2 linked regions of the Undibacterium sp. 5I1 genome follow. The protein of the gene in region 2 interacts with the protein of the main gene of each other region in a pairwise test. Links are inferred from orthologs where the notes say so. Each region holds a gene or a part of one and is shown on either strand. Other genes may lie near its edges.

Region 1 (5,819 bases), 1.6 Mb from region 2 along the record:
TAGCCGGTGCTTATTCTTCAGGTACCGTCATTAGTAGTCCGTATTAGGAACTACCGTTTCTTCCCTGACAAAAGAGCTTTACAACCCGAAGGCCTTCTTCACTCACGCGGCATTGCTGGATCAGGCTTGCGCCCATTGTCCAAAATTCCCCACTGCTGCCTCCCGTAGGAGTCTGGACCGTGTCTCAGTTCCAGTGTGGCTGGTCGTCCTCTCAGACCAGCTACTGATCGTCGCCTTGGTAGGCTTTTACCCTACCAACTAGCTAATCAGATATCGGCCACTCCATGAGCATGAGGTCTTGCGATCCCCCACTTTCAACCTGAGTTCGTATGCGGTATTAGCGTAACTTTCGCTACGTTATCCCCCACTCTAGGGTATGTTCCGATATATTACTCACCCGTTCGCCACTCGTCGCCAGGTTGCCCCGCGTTACCGTTCGACTTGCATGTGTAAGGCATGCCGCCAGCGTTCAATCTGAGCCAGGATCAAACTCTTCAGTTTAATCTCTGTTTTTGTTCATTGCTGAACTCTGTTCTTTCGAACAGTGTCGCTCACTCAAATAACTGACAGGCTATCTCTTGCGAGATATCCTATTTATTACTTTTGCGAACATTTGATATTTTTTAAGTATCATGATCTAATAAATTAAATCACGGTGCCTTCTATCAAGTGCCCACATTTATTGACTGTTAATTGTTAAAGATCTGTATTCTGTGTCGCTTTAAAAAGACTAGGATTCTTGCGAATCAACCACTCTTTTCTCTCTACTTTCTGACAAAGCGTTTTGTTTGTCAGCAGCAAAGAAGCAAGATTATGAACCACTTACCGCTTTCCGTCAATACCTATTTTGAAGCTTCTTTTTAAATCCCATCCGGTTTCTTCTACCTGATCTTGTTCAATTCTCTGCCTTCAAACTACCGTACTCACTTCTCGTGTTTCACTGTCTTTCTACCTCTATTTCCCCGCCTCTCGACGGGAGCCGAACTATAGCAAACATCCCCTCCCTTTGGCAAGTAGCTTCCTAATTATTTTCAGAAACAAGCCACGAAACAAATTAGGGCAAATAAATACTAAGTTCGATCCGCTCGACCAAATAAGTCTTTTGCTGTGAGCGCAAAGAACAATGAAAAGCGCGCACATAAAAAAATTTATGCGTGCGCGATACTTATCCTATGTATTGAGATTATTTAATAGTATGTAGAGAATAATCAAAAACACATATTTGGTTTATTTACGCTTTTTTAGGCAGCTTTCTTTTTATTTACAACTATTTTTCTTACTGCTTTTGTGGCTGTTTTCGCGATTTTTGCTGGTACTTTTACTGACGCACCTTCAGTATTGCTGGTCGCTTTTGCCTTAACAGGCACTTTAGCTTTGCGCTCTTCAAACTCAAAACTGACTTTGCCATCTTTGCCGCGCACCAAGAACGCCTTAAACGGACGACGAGTGCGCTGGGAAATAAAACCAGGTAGCAAATCAGTTTTACCGTCGTTTAATAGTTTTGCCATTTGCTCCGGTAAAATTTCTTGCTGCAAAATAATACGTCCGCTGCGGAAATCGCACGCCTTAGGTTTGGCAACGGTTTTTTCACAGGTATAAGATAAGCCCATTTCATACACATCGCTGCCACATTTAGGACAAGGTCCGAGAGCAGTTTGGCCAGTAAAATCAACAGGCTCAGCATTTTCATCATCCTGATTTTGACCGAAGTCAAATTCAAGCTTGAAGTTATTGTGTTCTTCATCACGTACAATTTTTAGGATCGCGGCGAATGGTCTGCCCATTTTTGAGCGAAATCCTTGCAAGGGACCAATTTCTCGCTTACTTAAAACCTCTTCTACCTCGGCGACCTCAAATTGACGGCTGCCAGGTGTTTTACTCATAGAGAACTCGCACTTGGTACAAGCAAAGCGGCGATAGTTTTCTTTAACTATGCCGCCACAATTCGGGCATGGTGTGTGCAGCGTGGCGTAGTCGCCGGGGATTGTATCGTTGTTATATTCCTTGGCGCGCTTGACGATCACTTGCGTCATTTGGGCAATTTCGCGCATGAATTCTTCGCGACTGATTTTACCGCGCTCCATTTGCGAGAGCTTGTATTCCCATTCACCTGTCAATTCTGGCGAAGTCAATTCATCAACACCAAGTCCGCGCAGCAGCGTCATTAGCTGAAACGCCTTGGCGGTCGGCATCATCTCACGGCCTTCGCGCAGTAAATATTTTTCGTTAATCAGCCCCTCGATAGTGGCAGCACGAGTAGCTGGCGTACCCAAACCTTTACCAGCCATTGCCTCACGCAAATCACCATCGTCAACCAATTTACCTGCACCCTCCATCGCCGACAACAACGTGGCTTCAGTGTAGCGAGCAGGTGGTTTAGTAACTAAGCCGTTAGCTGTGATTTTTTCTGTTTTGACTTTTTCACCCTTAGCAACAGCAACTAAATTGCCTTTATTTTCCGGGTCATTATCGTCTTGTGCCTCTTTGCCATAAATAGCTAACCAACCAGGGTTGGTCATGACCTTGCCTTCGGTCTTAAACTGATAGCCAGACACTTCTGTAATACGAGTCGTGACTTGGAATTCTGCCGCGGGGAAGAATACGGACATAAAGCGACGTGTCACTAAGTCATATAACTTTTGCTCTGGCTCGGACAAATTTTTTGGCGCTTGGCTAGTTGGAATAATCGCAAAGTGATCACTGATTTTGGCGTTATCAAATATCCGCTTATTCGGCTTGACCCAATTACTATTCAAGATCTGGGCGGCGAACTGGTAATAGTTATTGTTTTCCGAGACCGTTTCGAGCGTTTGCTTTACCGTATCTAAATAATCTTCCGGCAAGTGACGGGAATCAGTACGCGGGTATGTCAGCACCTTATGTTTTTCATACAGCGCTTGCGCTAATCCAAGTGTATTCTTGGCAGAGAAACCGAAACGAGAGTTCGCTTCACGCTGCAAGCTGGTCAAGTCGAATAATGCCGGCGCCATTTGTGTCGCTGGTTTAGATTCTTCACTAACATTGCCTTGTTTATTTCTGCAAGCAGCGACAATCGACTCTGCCGCTGCTTTGCTCCATAAACGCTCGGCTTTTTTCTCTGGGTCATGCTCATCTTTTTTGAATTGATGATCTAACCAGCGCCCTTCATAAATACCCGCGGCGCAAATAAATTCTGCACGGACTTCCCAAAAATCACGAGAAACAAACTTCTTAATTTTTTCTTCGCGCTCTACCACAATCGACAAGGTTGGCGTTTGTACGCGACCTACTGTGGTGAGATAAAAACCGCCCTCTTTAGAATTGAATGCCGTCATGGCGCGAGTGCCATTAATACCGATCAGCCAGTCAGCCTCAGAGCGGCAACGCGCGGCATCCGCCAGCGGCATCATGTCTTCATCTGTACGTAGCTTTTTAAAGCCATCGCGGATAGATGCTGGCGTCATAGATTGCAACCACAAACGACTTACTGGTTGTTTGGCTTTGGCATGCTGCGCAATCAAGCGGAAAATTAACTCTCCTTCACGACCCGCATCGCATGCGTTGATAAGAGCAGTAACATCTTTACGCTTGATGAGTTTATTCAACACCTTTAAGCGCGATTCGGTCTTGGCGATAGGATTCAGTGCGAAGTGCGGCGGGATCATCGGCAGGTGGGCGAAACTCCATTTGCCACGCTTAACATCATATTCTTCTGGTACTGTGATTTCTAGCAAATGGCCGACCGCCGATGACAATACATAATCGTCCGACTCAAAATAATCATCATGTTTAGTAAAGCCGCCCAAAGTTTTGGCGATGTCATTTGCGACTGAGGGCTTCTCGGCAATGATGAGGGTTTTGGTCATGGTGTTATTTCTCTATCGTTTCTTTGGCGTCTCTATATCAGAGACTGGCTGAATCGGTGCATGCTAAACAGATACTGATTAATCACTAAAGGGTAAAGTAAAAACTTAATTCGTCTCAATGCAGCGCAAGCCTAGCCTAAATTTGCTTGCGCCGCTGCAACAAGATAGCGCAAACCCATGCACACAAGGCATATTAAGCGCGAATAATAAACGTGATCGATGAAAAACTGCAATCGAGATATGTTTTTTACCACAAAACAAGCGATGACAGTGCTTTAGTGAACTTAGTGCAACAAGCGAGGTTCGCTCTCTTCGTCGGATAATAGCAATTCGTCAAACATGAGCATATCCGGTTCTTTGCCCTGACTCCAGAGCATCATCAGAACGATGACCTTGAGCTTATCCAAAGGAACAGGAGACTCGTTAATTGCCAGAGCACGCTCAATCACGATCTCCCGCTGTTGTGAGTTCATCAGGCCAGCGGATTCCAGAAATTGCAAAAAACCCATGGCTGGCGTACCCAAAACTGCAATTTCGCGCTCGGCGTAGATACGGAAACCCTTGGATGCGAGAACATCAGATTCGGTCTGCTTATCGATTTCGTTCGTTGTGTCGGCCAGAACGGTGAGCCAGTCCAGCGCTTCGGAAATTTCATCTTCTTCAAAGCCGACTGCGGAAAGTTTTTTAGCCAAAGCTACCGTGTCCGGACATGCGTCAGGGCGGTAGTAGGTTTCATAGAGGTATACAAGAATATCGAACATGCCGTTACTGTAGCCTCAAGGAGAATTCGAGACAAGTCCTGCGTTACTGCTTTTTTGCATCATCAATGATACAAAATCACTGCGAAACTTGCCTTATTATATATACTAGGTAGTAGTATTCTAACATATCCATGTATTACCTGTTCAATATGCCAGATTTTGACGATACTCCCCAATTTTTAATGGCTATTTTAGTTTTAGGAATTATAGAAGTTACGCAAAATTACCCCAGGCGTTTAATCATGGCGCCAGCGAGCTGCTCAATATGCCCGTCCAACTCTAATGATAATAATTGTGCGCTCAGGCTTCCCGCATCCATATCTACGCGCTCAGCCAGCATATCGATGTGCACGGGATCGTAGCCAATCGCAATTAATAATTCGCTGTCGGCGGCCGACACGCTGACATTTACATCGGCTCTTACTGCATTTTGTACGAAGTTTGGGGCAAGCGAATTAGCTAGCGACCGATCACGGCTACCGACACCGCTTGAAAATAGTGGCAAAAATCCCAACTCATCCAAAATATCCTGCGCGTTATCGACTAATTTTGCACCTTGCTTAATCAGTTGATGGCAGCCCTTAGCCAAAGGTGAATGAATCGAGCCAGGAATAGCAAATACATCACGCCCTTGTTCTGCCGCCATGCGCGCGGTGATCAATGAACCTGACTGCGCGGCTGCCTCAATGACTAATACCCCCTTTGCCAAGCCAGAAATAATCCGGTTACGGCGCGGAAAGTTAGAGGCAATCGCTGGCATGCCAAGCGCATATTCACTGACAATACAACCACCATCAGCAATCAAGTGCGCAAGGCTGCGATTGCGTGCCGGATAAACAATATCGGCGCCAGTACCAATCACAGCCACGGTCGATCCAGCGCCGCGCAGAGCGCCCTGATGCGCAGCGGCATCAATGCCTGCAGCCATGCCAGAACTAATTGTTAAACCAGCCTTGCTTAACGCTTCAGAAAATTGCTCGGCATTTAAGATGCCCTGCGTAGTTGCATTTCTGCTACCGACAACGGCAATGGTTGGCGCATCCAATAAAGCAGCACGGCCTTTGACATAAATCAAAATTGGCGGATCAGGGATGTCAAGCAAGGCACGCGGATAATTGGCATCGGCCAAGGTCATTACCTGATTACCAGGCGATGCGCACCAATTCTGGGTAAGATTGATTTGTTGTTGAAGTTGATCGGAAGGCGCCTGTAG
Region 2 (5,522 bases):
TTCATGATCGACCAAGGCGACGCGCCCAAGGTTCGCAGAATCGCAATATCCGCTTGCTTGTCTGTCACGGTCATCACCAAGGTTGATACCAGATTGAAAGCTGCTACTGCGATGATCAGCGTCAAAATGATAAACATCATGGTTTTTTCTGTTTTTACCGCAGCAAAATAATTACGATTTTGTTGCGACCAGTCGCGTATATACAAATCACCAGACAATGTTTTTGATAACTCCACCGCGACTTGCGGTGCTTTCAACATATCGACAATACGCAGGCGTAAACCAGACGGTGCCGATAGTCGGAAAAACTTCTCAGCATCGTCCATCTGAATAAATGCCATGCCAGAGTCGTATTCAAAATGTCCTGCTTCAAAAATACCGACTACGGTAAATGCTTTAAGACGCGGCACCATACCTGCTGGTGTAATCTGGCCTTCCGGCGCTCCGGCTAACGTGACTTTTTCACCGACTTGCACATGTAAACTGCGAGCTAATTCAATCCCTAGCACAATGCCAAAACCACCTGGCTTCAAATCGGTAAATTTGCCGTACTTCATTTTGCTGGTGACGTCAGATACCTTCGACTCTTCTTCTGGCAACACGCCACGCAAAACCACGCCGCGCATTATATCGCCGCCAATAATCATGGCCTGCGCATCGACATAAGGCGCAGTCCCTGTGACCGAGGGATTTTTTTGTGCTTGCAATGCGGTAGTTTTCCAATCTGGCAAAGTACCAGTGGCATCAAACACCTCAATATGCGCCAACACCGACAACATACGGTCACGCACTTCTTTTTGGAAGCCATTCATCACCGATAACACGACAATTAATGCTGCGACACCTAAGGCAATGCCGGCCATAGAAATCATTGAGATAAACGAGATAAAACTGTTACGGCCACTACGTCGTCCAGCGCGGGTATAACGCAGGCCGACCAGCCATTCAAAAGGGTAATTTTTCACTATAGAACTTGATCCAGAATAGATAATTTAATTAGGGCTTACACAAAATTGTCGCGCTAAGGAGTTTTGACGGCGATTTTGCATAGTCTTAAAAGTAATGTTTTTAGTCAGCGAGCATCTTGCCATACAATGTCGTTATGAGCTATTTAGAAATGATACTGCCGTTTGCCATCCCTCCCGCCCCGCTTGCCAAAGACCTGCTACGCGAGCTACGTGTACCAGCATTAAGCTGCTTAATTGGCAAAGCTAAACCCGACACTCCCCATCACTTTGAAGACTTTGCAAGACAATTACCGCATGAATCCTTGCTTGCAGGGCATTTTAGCCCTGGGGGCGGCAGAATCATTGGACCTCCTTTTTCAAACTCTGTAGGTTTAGAATCAGCCATCAAGAGCAGTCCCGCTAATACGCACAACAAAATGCAAGTGCTTGGCGTCCAGCCGGTAGATACTGATATGACCGGTACGAGCGCAGTTTGGTTCACGCTGCAACCTGTTCATATCCATATTGCACGCGACCATCTGGTACTTACAGACCAACGCCGCTTGACATTGACGGAGCGTGAGTCGCGCGCCCTGTTTGCCGAGGCAAAAATCATTTGTGACGAACTGGGTAAAACTTTAGTGTATGGCGACACACTTCACTGGTTTTTACGCGCCGATGATTGGCAAGGCCTGCAAACAGCCACGCCAGATGCGGCTTGCGGCCACAATATCGATATCTGGATGCCCAAAGGTGAGCAAGCACGCCCATGGCGCAAGCTTCAAAATGAAATTCAGATGCAATGGTTTAGTCACACCATCAACCAAGAACGGGAGACGCAAGGTTTAAAGCCCGTCAACTCAGCTTGGCTGTCCGGCGGTAGCACGCAATTAATGGACATGCCGGATATCCAAAAAGTGACTGAATTTAAACAAATCGATCTGGCGTCAAAACGACCCGTTTTAATCGATGCACTGTTAGAGCCTGCGCTGAATAACGACTGGGCAAGCTGGCTGGAGCGCATGCAGTTGCTGGAGGAGCACTGCTTTGCGCCTGCACTGGCAGCTTTACGCGACCAACAAATTAACCAACTCAATCTGATCGTCACCGATGCCAACACGCTAGCACAATTTAGTTTAACGCCCTGGTCGCTCCGTCAATTCTGGCGCAAACCGACATTGCATCCTTTATTCTCGCTACCAGCACAAAAAATATCCAACTAACATGACACGTATCAGCACCCGCCCTTACTCTTTCCGCGATTCAGAAATGCTGCGCCAAAGCGGCATCCATCCGGTATTGGCGCGCTTATATGCCGCGCGTGGCGTGAAAGACGTCGCCGAATTACGTAGCGAATTACCGCAATTGATCGCACCGACTCAATTGCTGCATGTTCAGCAAGCGGCGGTGTATTTAGCCGACGCAATCGCCGCTGGCAAAAAAATGTGTATCGTCGCCGACTACGATTGTGACGGTGCAACGGCCTGTGCAGTGGGCTTGCGCGGCCTGCGCATGATGGGTGCAACGGTCGATTACATCGTACCGGATAGACAAATCCACGGTTATGGATTAACGCCGGAAATCGTCGCATTAACCAAGCAAGAAAAATCGCCAGATATTATTGTCACCGTCGATAACGGCATTGCCAGTATTGACGGTGTCGCTGCTGCCAACGCCCTGGGTATGGCGGTGGTCGTGACCGATCACCATCTTCCAGCAGATACCCTGCCAGACGCTGCGGTGATTGTGAATCCCAACCAGCCAGGCTGCGGCTTCCCGAGCAAAAATATGGCTGGTGTTGGCGTGATGTTTTATACCTTGCTGGCCTTGCGTGCAGAGTTACGCCAACGTGGCGTGTTTGATCAGCAGCAGCAACCCAAGCTTGATACCTTACTGGATTTGGTCGCCTTAGGCACAGTCGCCGACGTCGTCAAGCTGGATGCGAATAACCGTATTCTGGTCGCGCAAGGAATCAAACGCATGCGTGCAGGTCGTATGCATACAGGTATTGCCGCCCTGTTCCGCGTCGCAGGGCGAGAGCCGCATCAGGCCAGTCCATTCGATCTGGGTTTTGCCGTGGGTCCCAGAATCAACGCAGCGGGTCGCTTGTCCGACATGTCGCTGGGCATAGAGTGTTTAACCACCGATGACGAAGGTCGCGCCTGGCACATTGCGCAAGAACTCAATTCCATCAATGCCGATCGCAAAGATATCGAACGCGAGATGCAAGATGTGGCCTTGCTGCATCTGGATGATTTTCAACCCTCCGCGAGTAATACCATCACCGTATTTGACGAGAGCTGGCACCAGGGCGTGATCGGGATTGTCGCCTCGCGGCTCAAAGATAAATTCTATCGTCCTACCATTACCTTTGCGCCCGGCGATGAGGGTTTGATCAAAGGGTCTGGCCGCTCCATCCCCGGCTTCCATATGCGCGATGCGCTGGATCTGGTGTCTAAACATGTACCCGACCTGATTTTAAAATTCGGCGGACATGCGATGGCAGCAGGATTGACATTGAAGGCAGAAAACTTTCCTGCCTTTCAGGCGGCGTTTGAAGCTGTCGCGCAAAGCTGGCTGAAAGCCGATCAGTTAGAGAGGATTATCGAAACCGATGGTCCTTTAGAAGATGCATATTTCAGCACGGACTTTATTAGCCTGATGGATGGACAAGTCTGGGGACAAGGCTTTGCGCCGCCGATATTTTGTGATGACTTCAAGCTGATTTCACAACGGATTCTGAAAGAACGCCATCTGAAAATGGAACTGGAAAAAAATGGCAAACGCTACGATGCCATCTGGTTTGGTCACACCGATCATCTTCCAGAGCGTGTAAATGTCGCCTTCAGGCTGGATGCGAATACCTACAATGGCGTGACGCGGGTGCAATTGCTGGTGGAGCATGTCGAGTAAGCAAAGCTCAGCCGAAGCTGAATCAACTATGCTAAATCAAGCTCTGCCGCTGAGGGAAAGCTTTTGACCAGTGCAAAATCTCAACACTGGCGCGAAGCCCATTGATCCAAAAAGGATCCATCAGAATCAGTGCCTCAATCTCGGCTTTGCTTTCCGCTTCGACAATCCACAAGCCGCCCAGCGCAGCATCGCCGGGCTGATGACGCAATGAACCGCCAACCAAGATGCGCTCTTTGTGCTGATCCAGCCAAGCAATATGCGCCCCGAGATACTGCTGGCGCACAGCCAGACTGCCTTGTTTATCTAAAAAATATACGGCAAAAAGCGTCATATTGCTTCCAGTAAATTTAAGATACTTTAAAACCTGGCATTTAATATACTCCCATCCAGTAAATTAAAGTCGTCCAATCAATAATTGGACAATGAAGCATATTTTATAAAAATAAAGGGGAGTATATTCAATATTCAATTAAAAATGCCTGACGCACCGATTTTATATTGCATCAGATAACCGGTTTTTTAAATATGCTGATCCAAAATCAAGGAAGGCTCTCAGCTTTAAAGGCAGTATGCCTTGGCCCGCATGTACGAGATTAACCGGTCTGTCGGGCGACTCAAACGATTCAAGCACAATTTCCAACAAAGCCTGGCGTCTGGCCGCGGCGATCTGGTAAGACAAGACTCGCGTTACTCCAACACCCGCAACCGCGGCATCAATTGCCGCTTCTGCCGTATTGACGATCAGGCGCGAATGGATTGGCACGGTAATCTCGGACTTCCCCTGCAAAAATCGCCAGCTATGCGGGGATGTCAATACATCATACGAAACACAATCATGCTGGGTTAGTTGCTCAGGCGTCGTCGGCTTGCCTCGCTGCGCAAAGTACTCTGGACTAGCACAAACCACCGTCCTCACTGCACCAACGGGAATAGCGATCAAATCGCTGTCAGGCAATGCACCGATGCGCAACGCCACATCGATGTGGTCTTCCAATAAGTGGACATTGCGATCTGACAGCGTCAGACGCACGTCAATATCCGGGTATTTTTTTAAGAATTCGACCACCATAGGTAACACATGCAAACGTCCAAAAACAACGGGTGCAGTAATCACCAGCTCACCTTTGGGCATCGTATATTCGCCTGCGGCAATGCGTTCTGCCTGGGCTACCTCTTCCAGAATACGCCGGCAAGCGGCCACATACGATAGCCCTGCCTCAGTCAATGCCAATTGCCGGGTAGAACGCAATAGCAGACGTATTTTTAAATGCGCCTCCAGCTCACCTACTTTGCGACTAACCGTTGCCAGCGGCATAGCAAGACGACGTGCAGCACCAGAAAAACTGCCTGCATCAACCACCGCGATCAAAATCGCCATCGAATCTAATCGATCTGTCATTCACATCTCCGCAGGCATGTTCTTTTCAAACGACTTTTAAAAATCTCAAAAATTGAGATAGTTATTCCTAAATTTACCAGATTATCTTATTTAATGAAACTTGCTACAGTTCTCTTGGTCAACTCGACAAACTAATTTAAAAGGAAATCATCATGTCACTCATCCCAACTCCAGCGACGATTGAGGCAGCTCCAGCGGCGTCTCAGGCACTATTACATGCAGTTCAAAAACAACTCGGTGTCGTACCAAATTTATTCCGCTTG

What was found. The genes of interacting proteins can lie anywhere in the genome.
Region 1: the proteins of recJ (region 2) and RGU72_RS14740 interact in binary tests that used the Escherichia coli proteins (3 or more experiments, as listed by UniProt). The link is inferred for Undibacterium sp. 5I1 from one-to-one orthologs.

What each region holds. Positions count from the first base shown.
Region 1 is NZ_JAVIWI010000001.1:3,349,026-3,354,844, forward strand. What follows is about bases 1,042-4,210. They hold RGU72_RS14740 (DNA topoisomerase III), read right to left. Parts: upstream 3,846-4,210; coding sequence 1,242-3,845; downstream 1,042-1,241. Other genes in these bases: RGU72_RS14745 (DUF494 domain-containing protein), read right to left, coding at 4,130-4,210. In the rest of the region: more of RGU72_RS14745, read right to left, coding at 4,211-4,606; DNA-processing protein DprA, read right to left, coding at 4,830-5,819.
Region 2 is NZ_JAVIWI010000001.1:1,774,112-1,779,633, forward strand. Bases 1,644-4,515 are described here. They hold recJ (single-stranded-DNA-specific exonuclease RecJ), read left to right. Parts: upstream 1,644-2,171; coding sequence 2,172-3,860; downstream 3,861-4,515. Other genes in these bases: RGU72_RS07875 (hypothetical protein), read left to right, coding at 1,644-2,170; RGU72_RS07885 (YciI family protein), read right to left, coding at 3,892-4,191; RGU72_RS07890 (LysR family transcriptional regulator), read right to left, coding at 4,354-4,515. In the rest of the region: RGU72_RS07870 (lipoprotein-releasing ABC transporter permease subunit), read right to left, coding at 1-968; more of RGU72_RS07875, read left to right, coding at 1,085-1,643; more of RGU72_RS07890, read right to left, coding at 4,516-5,259; RGU72_RS07895 (carboxymuconolactone decarboxylase family protein), read left to right, coding at 5,412-5,522. UniProt on the Escherichia coli protein: Single-stranded-DNA-specific exonuclease.